3 linked regions of the Cytobacillus sp. IB215665 genome follow. The protein of the gene in region 2 binds, or shares a complex with, the protein of the main gene of each other region. Links are inferred from orthologs where the notes say so. Each region holds a gene or a part of one and is shown on either strand. Other genes may lie near its edges.

Region 1 (4,124 bases), on a different replicon or contig from region 2:
CCCCTTTGCCCTCATTATGGGTTCTTATGCGTTTCTTAAGGTCATTTGTATAACCAGCATAATAGCTTCCATCACTGCATTCTAACACATATAAGAAATGCTGTTTACTTTCCATATAGAATGTTCCTCACATCGTCAGTATATTCATTGTGTTCATTATATACTACTAGCGGGGGTAATAACTTCAAATCTGGGCTTCCATCTTTGGTCGCTTCAATTAATAGGGTATTTGCTTCTCTTCCATGTCGGGGATAAACGAATTGTAATCTTTTTGGCTCTAAACGATAATTTCTCATTAAAGTAATCATGTCAATAAGACGACCTGGTCGATGCACAAATGCCGCTTTCCCTCCCTGTTTAAGTAGCATACTACTTACTCTAATTGTATCCTCTAGCGTACAATAAATTTCATGTCTAGCAATAGCTAAATGTTCATTTTTATTAATTTCTTCATTACTAGGTGTTGGAAAATAAGGTGGATTACAAGTAACAATATCAAACTTTTCTTGCCCTAATAATGTGGGCATATCTTTTATATCGCCATGAATAAATTTTATTCGGCTATTTAGCTTATTAAATGCAATTGTTCTCTCAGCCATCTGATAAATTTTTTCTTGGATTTCGACTCCTGTAATATGCCCTTTTGTCCTTTTACTAAGTAATAGTGGAATAACGCCATTTCCAGAGCATAAATCAATTAAATTACCCTTTTGAATTGGTACATAAACAAATTTAGCTAATAAAACTGTATCTAGTGAAAAGGCGAACATCGATGGGCTCTGAATAATTCGCATATTTTCACCAAGTAAATGATCTAATCGCTCATCCCCTATAAGCTTAACCATCATAGACACTCCTTTTTGTTAACAACAATGTTGTCTTTATTAAGACTAAACACATTCGGCACCTTTTCTTAGCATATAATACACTTCTGTCACTCAAATTTAAGTGAAAAGTGCCTAATTAAATGTTCAACACTTCTTTATTAAAATTCCTAGTAAAAATAGTCTTCCAAAGTGGAAGACTATACATTATTTTTTATTTAAAAATGATAAACAAAACAAGCAATCTCCTTCTGCACGAACACTACCATAGTGAACATTACATATATGAAAGCCTTCTTGATATAAACGGGCTAAATTATCATAACCCTCCCCAATATCAACTTGCTTATTTTGTTTCCTTTTGTTATTAGATTTGTTCTTCTTTAATTTTTTTGGCTCTTCTGAGGTTTGCTCTAATCTACGTCTAAGATGCTCATTCTCAATTATTAAATGGTGATTTTCTTCCAATAATTGTGCAAGATGATCTTTGAGCTCTCCCAGTTGACGATATAAATGCCCTATTTGCTCCTCCATACTGCTTACTGAATGGAAAATCTCTTTTTTATCCACAAAATCCACCTCATTAATCTGTGGCTTGAATTGATACAGCTCCCTCGTTCATTAGTTCATCCAATGTGTATTCAATTACTCGTTCTCTATCGTTTAATTCGACTTGTAATACACGTTCTAATATATTCAATCCAACTACACGGCCTGCTCCATTAGGTGTTACGATCTTCTCCCCAATATCAGGTAGCAGTTGTTTAGCAGATTCGTATTCATCATTTTCATACTTTAAGCAACACATCAACCGGCCACATAGACCAGATATTTTAGTAGGATTTAAAGAGAGGTTTTGGTCTTTTGCCATTTTTATAGAGACTGGCTCAAAGTCCCCTAAAAATGTCGAACAACAGAGCATTCTTCCACACGGACCTATACCACCTAACATTTTGGCTTCATCACGAACACCAATTTGACGCAATTCAATTCTTGTTCGAAAAATAGCTGCAAGATCTTTCACTAGTTCTCTAAAATCAACGCGGCCATCTGCTGTGAAGTAGAAAATCACCTTATTTCGGTCAAAGGTATACTCTACATCTACTAATTTCATCTCCAAGCCATGTTGATTAACCTTTTCGATGCATACTTCATATGCTTCTTGTGCAGCCTGTTTATTCTCTTCAACAATAAGTTTATCTTTTGATTCAGCAATTCTAATAACTTTTCTTAATGGAAGAACTATGTCGCTCTCATCAACTTGTTTTTTATTTATAACTACCTTGCCGAATTCAATTCCACGTACTGTTTCTACTATAACAAATTCTCCATCATCTATTTTAAATTCCCCTGGATCAAAATAATAAATTTTCCCAGCTTTTTTAAAACGTACACCAACTACATCATACAAATTAAAATCCCTCCTGCAAATTCAATACAAGTTGCTCCATTAATAAATGTGGATTCATGTTGGTGTGTAAACGACTTTTGGCCTCTAAAATTGCTGACATTTGTTCAGCAATATGATTTTGAGAAATATGAAGGGCATATTGATTTAATTTTTCTAATTGGTCAGTATACACAACGTATTCATTTTCACCTAACTGAATATATAGTAAATCTTTTAACAAAAGTAATAATAAGTCTAAACTACTATCAAGCTTGTCTTTATCATTGAAATGAGAGAGCCACTTCTCTTGAATATATAATAAAGCTTTAGCATAATTCATATTTAGCATTTCATATAATTGTATCACTATCATCCTTGATTGCGCAAACCAATCATCTTGACATAATTCTGTTGCTTCTTCAAAATTATTGGTCAATTGAGCCACAAGTGCAGCTAAATGGGGTGGAGCCCCTTTGTCTAGTAGGAAATCTTTCATAACAATTGAAGCAATTGGTTGAAAAGATAACACTTGACAACGAGAAATAATAGTATTTAACATTTTTTGTATATTTTCTGTAAGGAGAATAGCTATTGTATCAGAATCAGGCTCCTCTAAAAATTTCAATAGACTGTTAGCAGCATTTGTCGTCATCCGATCAGCATGTTCAATAATATATAACTTTTTGGATGACTCTACTCCAGTTTTAGAAAATTCACTTTGTAAATCTTGAATTTGTGATTTTTTAATTGAATGGCCATCTGGTTCAATGATATGCACATCAGGGTGGTTTTTCGAATCTACCCTACGACAATTAATACAATTTTGGCAAGGCATGCTTCCATTCAAATGTTTACATAACATGCTTTTAGCTAACATAAGGCTAACATGTTTTTTCCCTGTCCCTCGACCACCTTCAAATATATATGCGTGGGCTACTCTATCCTTAAGTATACTATTAGTGAGCATTTTTATTATTGTCGGTTGATAGGTTTCTAGCTTGTCCCACGTATCATTTACCACAAACATCACTCTCTTACGTATACAAATTTATTAATAATCCTTTTATAATCCCTATTTTATTTAATAGAGAAATTGAATTACTTTCTTGATCAATCAGTGTATCAGCTAAATCAATCAATTCTTGATCGATGTTTTCGATAATTTTTAGCTTTCTACCTTGTCCTCTAGCATTCCAACTATGAGATTGCTTTAAGTCCATGCCGAAATCAACAGCTTGCTCAACAAAGCGTTTCACTAACGCTTTATATTTAGTTAAATCTTTAAATGTTCTTGAGCGAGCGAGCAGATTACCAGCTACTTCAATATCTTTCATAAGCTTGTTTAATTGTTCAACATGCATTTTCGAATCTTGTTTCTGTACAAGCTCATGAAACTTCATTTGATTACTAGATGATTGCTTAATTTCTGGTTGAGCCTTTTCAATGGTTGTCTTTACATCTTGATTAATTTTCATTATAAATACCTCATATCCGTCTAAAATTGGTGAAATTGATCGATTGGAAGAACAAATACTGTAGCTCCTCCTACCTCTACTTCAACCGGATATGATGCGTAAGTATCTACATTTCCGCCCATTGGAGAAATAGGGGCAACTAATTGATCACGATGTTGGCAACTTTCTTTTATGACCTGTAAGGCTTTTTCAACACGAATGTCTTCTGTACCAATTATAAATGTTGTATTTCCAGATTTTAAAAAACCACCAGTACTTGCAAGCTTTGTCGCTCGAAAATTATGGTCAACTAGTGCATTTGATAATCGATTACTATCCTGATCTTGGACGACTGCTAAAATTAATTTCATAACATCAGCCTCCTATCATTTTATCACGAAATTTCTATATCATCATGTTTAGGATGTTGGAAAATATCGTTTATGTTTCGTTTAT
Region 2 (4,208 bases):
ACTTGTCGATTTTTTGCTTCTCTTAGAAGGAAAAAATAAGTAGATTCAATAACCTTAAGATCATTAAGAAGCTCTCTTGATGGCTCAACACTTTTTTCAACCATCTTCTTTTGATGTTCCCAATCCTTTTTCACTTCTTCAATTGTCTTAATAAGGGATTTATCGTATTGCTTACGTAACTTACCTTTTCTTAGAAAAAACATACTTAAACACCTCATCAAGTAGCCTTCACTGAGCTTAGATTATTATTGCTAGAGCTCTCTTCTACCCTCTAATGCTTTAGAAAGAGTTACCTCATCCGCATATTCTAAATCTCCACCAACAGGGAGACCATGGGCAATTCTAGTCATTTTTATATTGGCTGGCTTTAACAACCTAGATATATACATGGCAGTAGCTTCACCTTCAATATTAGGATTAGTTGCCAATATTATTTCTTGTATCTCATCATCTTGTAGTCTCTTTAACAACTCAGGAATTTTTATATCTTCTGGTCCAATACCGTCCATAGGTGATATAGCTCCATGCAAAACATGGTACAATCCATTGTATTCTTTCATTTTTTCCATTGCGATTACATCTTTTGGATCTTGAAGTACACAAATAACACTCCGATCACGGCGCTCATCTTCACATATATAACATGGATCTTGGTCAGTAATATGGCCACACTTAGAGCAATACGTTAAATTTCTTTTGGCGTTGACTAAAGCTTTAGCAAAGTCAAGCACAACATCTTCTTTCATATTTAACACAAAAAAAGCCAGACGAACGGCCGTTTTTGGACCTATCCCTGGCAGTTTCATAAAACTATCAATTAGTTTTGATATTGGTTCAGGATAATGCATAGGATAACCTCCCAGATAAGAAAAAGCGCAAAGCGCCTGTTTATATACAATAACCATATGACGAGCTGTCAAGAAGGTGTGGTTTTGCTAATTTGTTAACGGGATTGTAGCTAGACAATTTCGATCAATGTTAACGTCCTATTTATCCCAACAAGCAGTAAATCCGATTATTAAAAGGTGATTTTTACCGTTTAATAATCGGAAGGTTATTCTCTCTAGAACATTCCACCTGGTAAGTTCAATCCTTTAGTGAATTGTCCCATCGTATCATTAGTCATCTCTTCTACTTTCTTTAACGCTTCATTTGTAGCAGCAAGTACAAGATCTTGAAGCATTTCAATGTCTTCAGGGTCTACAACCTCTTCTTTAATTACTACATCGATGACCTCTTTATGGCCATTAACAGTAACTGTTACCATTCCTCCACCAGCTGTTCCTTCAATCGTCTTATCACCTAGTTCTTCTTGAGCTTTTTGCATATCCTTTTGCATTTTTTGCATTTGTTTCATCATTTTTTGCATATTTCCCATTCCACGCATTATTTATTCCTCCTTATATAATTCTATCTATTCTTTCATCTCAATGAGATGATCACCAACTAGTTTTTTAGCCTCTGTAACAAGTAAGTCCTCTTCATTTTCATTATCTTCTTCATCTCTTTGACCACGAATATACTCTTCTCTGATTTCTGACCATTTTTCTTCTGGAACACCGACCAATTCAAAACGCTTACCGACCATCTCAATTAATATACCATCAACATTATCACGAATATTATTATTATTTTCCGCGACCATTTTACAATGGATTTCGTATTTGAATTTTAATACAAAGGCATCATTTGAGGCAGCGACAGGTTCACTATCGTTTAGTAGAGCTGCATGAGAAACCTTATTTTGTTTTCTTAACAAGTCTAACATATCACCCCAACGACTTTTAATTAATTGGAGGTCTTGTTTAGTAGCATTATTCAGTATTTCCTGAATGCGACCAGTCGGTGTTTTGTAGCCGCTTTTTCTTGTTCCTTTTTGCGATCGCTTTTCTTGTGATGAATCTATTTGTTGTGCATGAGTATGTTGAGAACTAACTTTTAGTTGGTTTAGTTCTGATTCTAGCTGTTCTATTTTTGACATTAATGAATTAACTTCCGGCAATTGCGTTATCGTCTCAGGCTCTTCAAATTGGCAGAGCTTTACAATCGTTACCTCTAAAAATATGCGAGGATGATTTGTCCACTTCATGTCTTGTTGGCTTTTATTCAATCGATCAATCATCGTGTAAATTTCAGAAGACCTAAAATTGTCAGCCAATTGCTTAAATTGGTCATCAATTGTTATTCGTTCAAGAACATTTTCCAGATTTGGAGCTGTTTTATATAGTAGCATATCACGGAAGTACATGATTACATCTTCAACAAACCTCATTGGATCTTTACCTTGATTCATTAACGAATCTAGCGATTTAAGCCCTTTGGATACATCTCTATCTTTTAAGGCAGCAACGATATCAGCGATAAAAGACTGCGAAACAGATCCTGTAATCGTTAGCACATCATCCAGCTGAACTTCTTCCCCGCTAAAAGATAATGCTTGATCTAACAAACTTAATGCATCCCGCATTCCACCTTCTGCTACTCTTGAAATTGCGTGTAACGCATCATCTTTCACAATTACCTGTTGATGTTGAAGAATAGTTTTCAACCTTAAGGTAATTGTTTGTGGTGATATTCTTTTTAAATCAAACCTTTGACACCTCGAAATAATAGTTAATGGTATTTTGTGAGGCTCTGTTGTAGCTAAAATAAAAATAACGTGCTCTGGCGGTTCTTCCAAAGTTTTCAATAACGCATTGAATGCACCTATAGATAACATATGCACTTCATCAATAATGTACACTTTATATCTAACTGCACTCGGTACATACTTCACCTTATCTCTTATATCTCTAATTTCATCTACGCCGTTATTAGATGCTGCATCAATTTCAATAACATCAGAAATTGATCCATCTGATATGCCGCGACAACTACTGCATTCATTACACGGATCTGCAATAGGCGCTCTTTGACAATTTACTGCTTTAGCTATAATCTTTGCAATAGTTGTTTTCCCGGTACCTCGAGGGCCAGAAAAAAGATATGCATGTGAAAATTTTTGCTGGAGCAGTGCATTTTGAAGTGTTTTCGTAACGTGGTCCTGACCAACTACATCATGAAATTGTTGTGGTCTCCAAACACGATATAAAGCTTGGTAACTCAAAAACACGCCCCCTTCACATTTTTATCTTATTCATTATACCTTACTTAATTAATCATTTTCAAAGTGAAAGATAAATCTTTTTATTTAATTATACAAAAAACTCACTCTTAAAGAGTGAGTTTTATTTGTATAATAACTGCCGTGCACCTTCCGTTGATTAGTCATCCTAGGCGTTACTTAAGCAGTTAGCTCGGTCTAGGCAACCCCACGGCACATGAGAGCTTCCGCTTACTGCTGCTTCCTTCCGGACCTGACAGGGTTCACGGATTCCCATTGCGTGGGACCCAGACGTCAACACCACTTACTTAAGTCAGACCCTAAAATGGACTAACCGCAAGAAGGGATTCGGCCTCGCTAGAGCGGATTGCGAGTATAGGGCACCGCTACCTCCCCGCTTAGCACGGCAAAATTGAAACCAAATATTATATGCATTGTTACCAACGCAATTAATAGTATAAAGCCTTTAGCGAAAAATTGCAATGAAATACAGACTGTAAATTATATGAAAATTATTTTTTTGTTAACTTTCTTTCATTTTTTTCTCTTTATTCCTTTTTCGTATATTATTAAAAAAAGTTGTTAAGATAGAACCACATTCTTTCTCCAAGATTCCACTTTCAACTTCTACTTGATGGTTGAACCTTTTCTCGTCTAAAAGATTCATGATTGTTCCAGCACAACCTCCCTTTGGATCTTTGGCGCCATAAACAACCCTTTGAATTCTTGACAAAACAATGGCTCCAGCACACATCGGACATGGTTCTAGCGTAACATATAACGTCGTATTTTCTAACCTCCAAGATCCTATACTTTTACATGCTTCGTCAATTGCAAGTAATTCAGCATGGGCTAATGATCTTTGTTCTCTTTCACGTAAATTAAATGCGGAAGCAATAATTTCATTATCTTTCACAATTACAGCACCAATAGGAACCTCATTTAGTTGTTCAGCTTTCTTTGCTTCATTAAGAGCAAGGCGCATGTAATATTCGTCTTTATCCATTCTTTATCTCCTTGTCATATAGTGGGCAAAGGCTATGGGCCTTCCTGAAAATTGGTACATCTATTCACTCGAATTCACTTTTTGCCTTCTGTACTTAAT
Region 3 (4,190 bases), on a different replicon or contig from region 2:
ACGCCCCTGCATTATCCTGATCAACTTGATCATGTAAGGCAGCATTTAAGCCTGATGCAATAACATTCGCCATATCTTCAATAAATACATCTACTTCTTTCGGAGTTACCATTAAGTTATGTCCAAGTGGTGATAGTACCTCATGAATTAATTTACGCTTCTCATCTTCTTCTAGAGTTCCCACCATCCCCATAAACGTTTGACGATGCGGATCTTCCGGTAAATCTTCTTCTGTAAGTTTTCGTCTTTCTCCAAAGGTCATTCCCGCAGGTGCAAGTGAACGAGATGGACGGCTTCCCTCTTTCATTTCTCTACCAAAGTGTTTCAATATAAAGTCAACGGTGTCACTAGTAATTGAGACTGCATCAACAACAGTTGGGATACCAATTGCTATAACAGGAATGCCCAACGTTTCAATACTCAGTTCTTTACGCTTATTACCCACACCAGACCCAGGATGAATGCCTGTATCAGAGATTTGAATTGTAGCATTTACACGTTCAATTGACCTTGCAGCTAATGCATCAATTGCAATAACAAAATCAGGTTGTGACTTTTCGATAACCCCGTGAATAATATTACTTGTTTCTATCCCGGTTAAACCCATTACACCTGGTGCGATGGCACTTACTGATCTAAAGCCACCCTGGATACTTTCAGGTTGAAGTTTAAATAGATGTCTAGTAATTAACAAGTTTTCTACTGCTATAGGTCCTAAAGCATCAGGAGTAACGTTCCAGTTTCCTAAGCCAACGACTAAACAACTAGCATCTTTTTGAATGTTTAACTGCTGTAAAAAATTACTGAATTCATTAGCGAAAACTTCTTCGACATGCTGTTGTAACTCAGTATCCTGTTGTCTAATCCCTTCTGCTTGAAGAGTGACGTAACATCCAGCTTTTTTTCCTACCGCCTTAGCCCCGTCATTATTTATATCAACTTTCGTAACCTTTACACCGCCGATATCATTCTCTTTTACTACCACTCCATTGATTGACGATTGTTCCTTTTTAGCTTCTTCCCTCGCATTGCTTTCTAATGCCATTTCATGAGCTTCTATTGCTAAATCGGTTCGTACAGAATACTTACTTAGGTCTAATTGAGACAAAAAGAATGCACCCCTTTTTTTCAAATCGATTTATAATCTAGTTTTACCACCAGTCAATAGAAACATTCATTGTCGAATAAGTATTGCATTATTAGTCCTCGTTTGATAGAATATCATGTGTTCTAATGTAAGTGATATGTCGAGTTTACATCATCTCGATTGTTATTTTTGGGAGGTGAAATACATGCCAAATATTAAATCAGCTATTAAACGTGTAAAAACAGGCGATAAGCGTCGTGCTCATAATGCTACACTTAAAACTGCAATGCGCTCTGCTGTTAAAAACTTTGAAGTACTTGTTGACAACAAAGACGTTGAAAATGCGCAAGCTGCATTTGTATTAGCTTCTAAAAAGCTAGATAAAGCTGCAAGCAAGGGGATCATCCATAAAAATGTTGCATCCCGTCAAAAATCTCGCTTAGCAAAAAAATTAAACAGCATTACTGCTTAATAACATGCGATCCTTTTTAAAGGGTCGTTTTCTTTTTGCTGCTATTTAGTACGAAAAACAATATGATGAGAAAATAACATAATATAACCGCTATGTATAAAACTTTGAATGTTAGTGAAAACATAGGATGTAAAATCCCCATAAAAAACAAGCTTGACCACCTAATACGCGATGTTCAAGCTTGTTTTTTTGGTACGGAGAAGGGAAGTTTGTTTTGTGTGATTTTTTTAGCTTTTGGAGAAGAAAAAGTGCCACGAAGGTAGCTGTATTCGTGTTTATTTTCAAGTACGAAAAACAACATGATGAGAAAACAGCCATCGTTAAAAACACAATCACCTGTAAAATGCGTTTAGTGTATTTGCTCTTGTAATGACATAATAAATAGTTCTAAAATCAATTGTTTATCTATATTACCGACTTTCATATCGTAGTCTGCTTCTGCTAGTTGACCGATAATTCCTTTTAATTCTTGATCCCCAAAGAGCTTAGCTTGCCCAGCAGCTAGCTTTACGCGATATGGATGAACTTTTATAATCGATGAAATTTTTTGTTGGTTATAGCCTTGTCTTGCTAATTCTTTCACTTGATATATTAAGCGAAACTGGTTTGATACTAAAGACAATATCTTTATCGGCTCTTCCTTTTGCTCGATTAAATCAAATAAAATTTGCATTGCTTCAGCTGGTTTTCTCTGAACAATAAAATCTATCAATGTAAAAATATTTTGTTCAAGTGTTCTAGCTACAAGTAATGTTACTGTTTCGTGTGATATCTTCCCACCGGGTCCTACGTATAATGCTAATTTATCAATTTCAGTTGTAAGTAGCATAAGATTCGTACCTACTAAACGTAGCATTTCTTCCACGGCATCATTTTGTATAATCACTTGAAATGATTCTGCTCTTTCCACTATCCATTTTTGAAGCTCTTGTTCTGTCAATGTGTTAGCTACAAGTAATTCCGCATTTTTCTTTAGTAATTTAGTAAGCTTTTTTCTCTCATCTAATTTTTCATATGGAGCATAAAATACTATAATTGAAAAATCTGCTGGCTGATTCATATAAGATTCCAGCTTTTTTAAATCATGTTCGATTTTACCCTTCTCACTAGTCAAAAAAGTAGGATTGTTAAATATGACGATTTTTTTATCACCAAAAAACGGATATGTTTCTGCATCTTCTATCCCAGCTTCTATAGGAGTTTCCTCTAAATTATATGTAGATAAATTAAATTCTCTTTCTTCATTCTTTAACCCGTGAGAAATAAGTAATTTTTTTGTCTCATTGAGTAAATATGTTTCTTTTCCATATAATAAGTATAAGTTGTTAATATTGTCTTGTTTAATTTTCCTCCATATGTCAAGTGCCATTTTTTCTCTCCGATCTACGAAATGGTTCTCTTCATATGGTAAAAGTATTTTCCCACTTTTACAAGTGGCAATGGGAACCGATCTCCCATAACGACCAATTCCCAGTTTATATGAACGTTACAGCATAAGCCCCGAGTCACTTATATTGTAACGATATTAATTTGTATGAATATCATTCCCGTATAAATTAAGAACTATTTGTGACAACTCTTGTCATTGTAGGAAAACAAACTAATGAATGTAGATTTTTTATGAACTTTCGCTTATACTATTATTGAATTAGGGAGGGGTATTTTGTGAATCAATTTGAAGAAAATGTCCAAAGTAAGCGAAACGATGCTATAGATTCAGGAGTTGGGTTTATCGTATCTTTCGGATTTTTTGCAACTATGTTTATCATTGCTACAGTAGTTAAACTTTTAGGTTCTTAATAACCACCTCATCACACTTGAGACTGTCGTTTGACAGTCTTTTTTTGAGGGTGTGTTCGCATTGATTTTTTTCGTACATAGGACTGAACAGATTGCTTTAAAATAACTGTTAAAACTGCTTAGAAGAGATAATATTGGAGTTGCCTACGTTTTCTTAATTTATGTTATGGTGATATTGTGTAAAAGGTTCCAGTTTCATTTGTATATGTGTATATGATTGCTCCATGTTTATCTGTTCTAAATATACGAATATTTCTTATAGCTAAACGATCTATTACCTTTTCATGGGGATGATTGAATATATTATTTTTTCCAGCGGATATTAATGCAAATGATGGGTTAATGGCTGTAAGAAATTGTTCTGTAGTTGAAGTATCGCTACCATGATGACCAACTTTCAATACGTTACTTGATAAATTCGGAAAGGATCTCATAAGTGCCAACTCTCCTTCCGCCTCTAAATCTCCAGTAAAAAGCCAATCTAAACCACCGATAGCGGTAAAAATCACAATTGATTGATTGTTCTCATCTATTTCTGTTCCACTTGGTGATAATACATAAAATGTATACCCATGATCTATCCATTGATCCCCTTTTTTTACTAATGTTATATGTGTATTTGAAGATATTGCTTTTCCAACTAATTCCTTTTCAAAATTAGTAATAAGCTTTGTATTAGACAATACTACTTCGTCTATGTGGATGTTATCAAACAACGTAAACGATTCTCCTGCATGGTCCATATCACTATGAGTTAAAATTAATTTATCAATTTTTCTAATACCTTTTGCTTTTAATAAAGGTAATATTACATCTTCACCTACTTGAAAT

What was found.
Region 1: dnaX (region 2) and holB share a complex: the UniProt entries of both Bacillus subtilis proteins name them as parts of the DNA clamp loading complex. The link is inferred for Cytobacillus sp. IB215665 from one-to-one orthologs.
Region 3: dnaX (region 2) and holA share a complex: the UniProt entries of both Bacillus subtilis proteins name them as parts of the DNA clamp loading complex. The link is inferred for Cytobacillus sp. IB215665 from one-to-one orthologs.

The regions. Positions count from the first base shown.
Region 1 is NZ_JAXBME010000024.1:2,932-7,055, reverse strand. The notes cover bases 1,240-4,115. They hold holB (DNA polymerase III subunit delta'), read right to left. Parts: upstream 3,242-4,115; coding sequence 2,237-3,241; downstream 1,240-2,236. Other genes in these bases: SLH52_RS20775 (cyclic-di-AMP receptor), read right to left, coding at 3,710-4,039; SLH52_RS20780 (YaaR family protein), read right to left, coding at 3,249-3,689; SLH52_RS20790 (stage 0 sporulation family protein), read right to left, coding at 1,408-2,235; yabA (DNA replication initiation control protein YabA), read right to left, coding at 1,240-1,394. Outside these bases: SLH52_RS20805 (GIY-YIG nuclease family protein), read right to left, coding at 1-115; SLH52_RS20800 (tRNA1(Val) (adenine(37)-N6)-methyltransferase), read right to left, coding at 105-845; more of yabA, read right to left, coding at 1,032-1,239. UniProt on the Bacillus subtilis protein: DNA polymerase III is a complex, multichain enzyme responsible for most of the replicative synthesis in bacteria.
Region 2 is NZ_JAXBME010000034.1:842-5,049, forward strand. Bases 761-3,720 are described here. They hold dnaX (DNA polymerase III subunit gamma/tau), read right to left. Parts: upstream 3,107-3,720; coding sequence 1,415-3,106; downstream 761-1,414. Other genes in these bases: recR (recombination mediator RecR), read right to left, coding at 761-848; SLH52_RS22955 (YbaB/EbfC family nucleoid-associated protein), read right to left, coding at 1,064-1,387; tadA (tRNA adenosine(34) deaminase TadA), read right to left, coding at 3,627-3,720. Outside these bases: SLH52_RS22945 (YaaL family protein), read right to left, coding at 1-203; more of recR, read right to left, coding at 252-760; more of tadA, read right to left, coding at 3,721-4,109. UniProt on the Bacillus subtilis protein: Part of the beta sliding clamp loading complex, which hydrolyzes ATP to load the beta clamp onto primed DNA to form the DNA replication pre-initiation complex.
Region 3 is NZ_JAXBME010000002.1:256,413-260,602, reverse strand. Bases 919-3,860 are described here. They hold holA (DNA polymerase III subunit delta), read right to left. Parts: upstream 2,929-3,860; coding sequence 1,909-2,928; downstream 919-1,908. Other genes in these bases: SLH52_RS03220 (DNA internalization-related competence protein ComEC/Rec2), read right to left, coding at 3,524-3,860; SLH52_RS03225 (YqzM family protein), read left to right, coding at 3,225-3,359; rpsT (30S ribosomal protein S20), read left to right, coding at 1,293-1,559; gpr (GPR endopeptidase), read right to left, coding at 919-1,108. Outside these bases: more of gpr, read right to left, coding at 1-918; more of SLH52_RS03220, read right to left, coding at 3,861-4,190. UniProt on the Bacillus subtilis protein: Part of the beta sliding clamp loading complex, which hydrolyzes ATP to load the beta clamp onto primed DNA to form the DNA replication pre-initiation complex.